Regions from separate parts of the Paenibacillus sp. Leaf72 genome, predicted to be linked through region 1. Evidence: riboswitches for the same ligand, from Rfam matches in the RefSeq annotation. Region 1 holds a riboswitch; the other holds the start of a gene.
What was found. A riboswitch is a leader RNA that binds a small molecule or an ion and turns the genes downstream of it on or off. The one in region 1 is predicted to bind cobalamin.

Region 1 (3,156 bases):
GCGTAGTCACAATATCCTGCTCGTTGCCTTGCTTGATTTTCTCCGTCCAATCCGGGTCCATAATGAGCTCGCGGCCAAGGGCGATAAACGGCACGCCGGAGTTTTTCGCCTCAAGCGCTTCTTCTGCGGTTGTGATGCTGCCGACACCGATGAACGGAATGTGCTCGCTGTATTTTTCGACGAACCATGCCATGCGGCTTTGCGAATCCTGCTCGCCTCTGCGCGGCTTCGACCAGAAATCTTGAAGCGACACATGCAAATAATCCAGCTTCATCTCGATTAGAGCGTTAACCAGATGGTACGAATGCTCCATCGTTAATCCTTCTTCTTCCGGCTCCTCCGGCGAGAAGCGATAGCCTACAAGAAACGGCTGCGGCGCCATAGCGGCTGCCTTCTTAACAGCTTCAACGACGTAGAGCGGGAACGCCATACGTTTATGAACAGAGCCGCCCCAGTCGTCGGTACGCACATTGGAAGCCGGGGAGTAAAATTGCTGCAGCAGGTAGCCGTTGGCACCGTGAATTTCAACGCCGTCAAAACCAGCCTCAATCGCGCGGCGTGTCGCTTCGCCAAAGTCGGCGATAATCGACTTGATTTCCTCCTCGTTCAGCTCGCGTGGCACAATTCCGCCCTCCTGCTGGGCAATGCTGCTGGCACTCACCAAATCATCATTTGGCACTAGGCCAGGGAAGCATGATCTTCCGCCATGGAAAATTTGCAAAATCGCTTTCGCACCTTGGCTTTTAATAGCATCGGCCAGACGCTTGAGGCTTGGAATCATTGCGTCCGTATCCGCGCCAAATTCGCCGGGGAAGCCTTTGCCGTTGCGGCTCACGTAGACGCACGCTGTAACGACGATGCCGGGCCCAGCACTGCGGCGGCTGTAGTAGGCAAGCTCTTCATCAGGCACTGTGCCGTCCGGATTGGACGAGCAGGTTGTCATGGGCGCCATGACAATTCGATTATGTACAGACATGCCGCTCGCGAAAGTGAATGGTTCAAATAAAGGCTGAAATTGTGGTTTCATCAGTAGTTCCCTCCAGTTACGAAATGCTATGTGCTTTATTTTATATCAGATAATTACGAAAGGAAAGTGGAGTGGAAAGGTTGCTTAAATGAAAGGGCTGGTATATAATCAACCAGATTTGCAAACAACTGAAAAATTGTGGGAATAAGGTGCAACAGCTGCGGCTGGAGCTTAAAAGGGAAGTTCGGTGCAAAACCGACGCGGTCCCGCCACTGTTACGGATTAGCTGAAGCTACAAGGCCACTGATCTCGCTTAGCGGGATTGGGAAGGCAGCTTCCAGTACAATTTCCGGTAGCCAGGAGACCTGCCTGTTCTGACAACACTGCTGTAACCTACGGAGGATAGGGAAGTGTTAGCGCGCATGCTTATTTGCTATGATGGAAAATAACAATAACAGGCAGCTCTATCTTTCCTATGACTGGAGGTAGAGCTGTCTTTTTTTGCGGATTTTTGCAGGAAGATGATTTTGCTAGAGGGAGAGGAAATAGAGAAGATGAAACGTACACAAATGGCAAAAAACAAAAAAACAATAGGTGTTTTATTTAGCCTATGCTTGCTGCTGGCGCTAATGGGGTGCAGTGGCGTTAACGGTTCCAATGAATCAGGCAGCAATAATGAGCTGTCGCAGCAGTCTGCTGCTCCGTCCGCCTCTACAGCAGCTGCTTCTGAAGAAATCGTGCTGGCTGCGCCGCGGGATTTAGCACCGGGACCGCAGGATGCTTATTACACGAGCACCATTCTGTATGTATGGGAGCCGTTGATTTCCGCTTCCGAGGATGGAAAGCCTGCTCCAAAGCTGGCGGAAGCGTGGGAAATGTCTGCTGATGCCAAGGAATGGACCTTCATGCTGCGCAAAGGCGTCACCTTCCATGATGGCGCGCCATTCAACGCGGACGCGGTACTTGCAAATTTTGCCCGTTACAAGCAAGTGAGCCCGAAAAGCTCGCCATTCTATACGCTCGACATCAACAATTCATACCCAAGCCTTCAGGAAGTCGTGAAGGTTGATGATAGCACGATTAAGCTTGTTTTCGACAATCCGCAGCCGACGCTGCTGTATTCGATGATCAACTTTTCAAGCCCGATGTACAGCCCGAATAATTTTGACGAAAATGGCGACTTTAACGGCCTGCCGCAAGGGACAGGCCCTTTCAAGCTTGTGCAGCATGAGAAGGATCAATTTTCACTGCTAGAGGCTTACGACGGTTATTATGGCGAAAAAGCAAAAGCCCAAAAAATCCGCGTCCGCGTCATACCGGACCCTGATACAAGGCTTGCTGCCTTGAAATCTGGAGAGATTTTGGGCGTCATGGATTTGGGCGCTATTCCTCCTGCCCTTGCCGAGGAGCTGCTGAAGGATGAACGCTTTGCTGTATCGACGGCAAAATCGACGATTTCCCATTACCTGCATCCGAACGGTGCCAAAGCGCCATTCAATGATGTGAAAATGCGTCAGGCGCTGAGCCTGATGATTGACCGCGAGCAGCTGGTGAAGGAGCTGTATTTGGGCTATCCGACCGCTACGGCGAACATTTTGAATGCGACATCGCCGTTTTATAAGGACATTCCTGTCGTCCATGATTCAGAAAAGGCAATCGCCCTGGCGCATGAGGTGCTTGGGGACAGCAGGCAGGCGGTTACGCTAATTGTGCCTACCTATGGACTCGATCGTTATCCGTATAAAGCGCAAGCCGAGCTGCTTCAGGCTGTGCTTCAAGAGCTGCAGCTGGACGTGACGATTCAAATATTGGATGGTGCGGCATACAAGGAAGCACAGGCACAAGGAAACTTCGATCTGGCACTGGCCATTCAGGGGCTGCCGAATGGCGATCCTTATTCGATTTTGAACAATTATATGGCGAGCGAAGGCTCAAGCAATATCAGTTATACGCTTGGTTACAGCAATGCCCATGTGGATGAGCTGTTGAAGCAGGTGAAGACGACGCTGGATATGGATGACCGCGCTGCGATTTATAACGAGCTGCAGGATATTGCAGCCGAGGAATTGCCGACGATTCCGCTGTTTAATGATGCGAGCTTAATTGCGTACAGCAAAGAAATTACCGGATACGGTGCACTTGTGTATGGTACAACGCTGCCGCAGCTGGAGCGGGTGCAATAAGATGGC
Region 2 (3,156 bases), on a different contig from region 1:
AACGAGCAAGCAAAACAGCAGCCCTTGGATTAGCCGCTAGTTTTTAAATTAATAAGTTAATAGCAAAGCACCTTTTCTTCATAACGGAGAAGAGGTGCTCTCTGATTTGTTAATAAATCTAACCATCCTTCAACTGATCTACAATCTCCTGCAGCAAAATCTTTTCCGTCTCCTTCAATTTTTGCAGCTGCTCCATTTGCTTGTACAACGTATCCGAGCTTCGAGTAAGCCAATATTTTAAGATGGAATTTCTTACAGCCTGCGCAGTAGCCTCCAGCTTTCTCCATCTGCTTAAAATTTGATTATCATCAATCAAATGATGGTTATTAATCATGTAGTTTAATCGCATGGTCATGCATTTCTTATGGTCGTAAAGCAGGTGGAACGATCTAATATCAAATACTACCTCTTCTTGAGCCAAATATTTTAAATACTCGGAGGCCTTGTCGTAAACATTAATACCGAAGGTTAGCCCGGGTGTGCCTAAAGCTTGGTTATAATGTTCATCCGTATGTGCCTTAGACAAGAGGTAGGCATTCATCGTATTTTTCACATATGTTAGAGAAAAAGTATAATCGGTATTTTCGAGCGGCTTCAATAAATAAAGATGGTCTTTAAAATCATGGGCATCGATTTCTAATATATGAAATGCTCTATGAAAAGCTTCGTAATCACAGGTGATATTCGTTGAATATTTTCCGTTGGCATTATTGTCACAAAAGTACAGCTTTTTATTTGCATCATCATACCCATTTATCATGACTTCATGTGGGGATCTTGCCGAAATTTCATACTCTTTAATATGAAAACGGTCGATCATAACGATTACATAATAGCCGCCATCAATCGATGCTTTTATAAAATCAAACAGGTCGTTATTTAAAATCGTTGAGCTTTGCCTATCTAGCGCTATCCGCTGAAAATCAATAAATGGGCAGTCATAAAACTCAACCATTTTATCTCTATAATAACCGTTGAAGAAAAAGGTATATAATTGGTTTGGATCAGGAATATCGAATAAATTAATATAATTATTCATAAACCATAATTTTTTCGAGTCCACACGCGAGATAATAGAATAAAAATCACTGTAAAACCAATATGAATCAATAATTTGCTTTTCTTCAACTGGAAGGATTTTCACCGTCACTGTGATCATTCCTTTTCTATTTGATTAGGTTATCTATTGGATTAATTTAATAAATAAGCTCATCATGCGTGAAGTAATTTCAATATAACATTACTGGAAAAAATATGAAAGTTTTATGTTGAAAACACTTTCATTTTCGAATTAAAGCCATTGACAGATTCCCGCTTCCTCCCTATGATTAAGAATGGATTACGGACAGGACGGGCTTATGAGCCTGCAAAACTTCATACTTGAATGAAAATAGGTGCGAAATGTTGGCTGGAACTTATACGTCTTCGTTCGCTTAAAAGGGAAGTTCGGTTAAAGGCCGACACGGACCCGCCACTGTAAAGGGCAGCAGCTTACACAGGCTGCGCTCCCCTCACAAATAAGCCACTGGCTGATGAGCTTCTTTTCGTCGCAAGACGAATAGCAGATGCTTACCCTAGCTGGGAAGGGAAGAGAGGGAGGCCCCAAGTCAGGAGACCTGCCTGTTTTAACATCACTGTTTGACCTACGGTGCTTAGGGAGGTGGTTGGTTATGCCCATTTATTGCAAAATGTCTAACGATTATTTGTTGCTTCATGGCGAGCAGACGCAGATAAGGTTTAGTTATTTAACATAAAAGCATTTCTGACTGCTTTTTAAGGGTCGGGGATGCTTTTTTTAAATATAGAGAAAAGATATGATTTTTCTATCCTTTCTCTATATTTCTACGCGAAACGGTAGCTTTGCCGCCACAGGACGGCTTTCGGCCGTTTACGCTTACTAGAAGGGGAGACAAAAGAAAAATGAACCACACGAAGAAGCCGCTTAGCTTGTCACTTGGAATGATGATCGTTTGCTTGATGCTGGTCCTTGCAGGATGCAGCACGAATGCTGGCCAAAACGCAGAGCAGGGCACGGATGCTGCCTCGGGAAACAACGCTGCTGCCGCTAAAAAAACACTAACAATGGCGTACACTTGGAACCCTGCAGGCGTTGATCCGCATGGCGACGATAGCTGGGATGTTATGCGCTCGGGCGCAGGGGAAACGCTGATTAAATTGAATGAGCAGCTGCAGCCATCCGCTTGGCTCGCGAAGGAATGGAAGCAGGAGGATGCTAATACGTGGACGTTCAAGCTGGAAACGGGCGTAACGTTCCACAACGGCAAAAAAATGGATGCTGAAAGCGTAAAAGCATCGCTGCTGCGTTCCATTGCGAACAGCCATTTGGCGAAGGATTTGCTTCTGGTTAAAGATATTGAAGTGCTTGCGCCTGACGAGCTGAAAATGATTACGACACAGCCGAACTCGGCGATCATTTCCAGCTTGGCTGATCCAAGCACGATTATTCTTGATGTTGACAGCATGAAGGAAGCGGGCAGCTACCCGGCCATGACGGGAGCTTTCAAAATCAAGCAATTTACGAAAGACGTATCGCTTGTTGTTGAGCGTTATGATGGCTATTGGGGGGAACCCGCAAAGCTTTCAGAAGTGACGATGAAGTTTGTAACCGATGGCAACACGCGTCTGATGGCGCTGCAAGCTGGTGAAGTAGATGTCGCAACGGACATTCCGATTGACAGCATTGAGCTGGTAGAGAAGGACAGCAAGCTGGAAGTGCTGTCTGCCCCATCGGTTCGTACACATATGGTATTATTTAATATGAATTCTGCTTTGTTTAAAGAAAAATCGAACCGCGAGGTTGTAGATCAAGCGATTCCGCGCGAGGCGATTATTGAATCGGTTATGCGTGGTTACGGCACGAAAGCGAAAAGCCCGTTCCCGGAAATTTTGCCATTCGGCAAAGTGGCGGAGCAAGCAGCAGGGGAAACGACGGAGCAATTGCTGACCGCTGGCGGCTGGCAGAAAAATGCGGAAGGCATGTGGGAGAAGGAAGGCAAGCCGTTCGAGGCGACGCTCCTTACGTTCCCGCACCGCCCAGAGCTGTCGGTTATGGCAGAGGTTATTCAAAATCAACTGCTTAATGAAGGAATTACCGTGAAAATACGCAAGGTTGAAAATATTGACGCTGAGCTTGCG

Region 2: another riboswitch for cobalamin. It lies ahead of ASF12_RS23045 (ABC transporter substrate-binding protein); the one in region 1 lies ahead of ASF12_RS27980 (ABC transporter substrate-binding protein).

The regions. Positions count from the first base shown of each region.
Region 1 is NZ_LMLV01000033.1:146,413-149,568, reverse strand. It holds gene ASF12_RS27985 (NADH-dependent flavin oxidoreductase) at 1-1,027, opposite strand, end outside; cobalamin riboswitch at 1,157-1,354, shown strand; gene ASF12_RS27980 (ABC transporter substrate-binding protein) at 1,522-3,150, shown strand; gene nikB (nickel ABC transporter permease) at 3,152-3,156, shown strand, end outside.
Region 2 is NZ_LMLV01000030.1:405,631-408,786, forward strand. It holds gene ASF12_RS23035 (LysM peptidoglycan-binding domain-containing protein) at 1-40, shown strand, start outside; gene ASF12_RS23040 (hypothetical protein) at 119-1,150, opposite strand; cobalamin riboswitch at 1,376-1,638, shown strand; gene ASF12_RS23045 (ABC transporter substrate-binding protein) at 1,921-3,156, shown strand, end outside.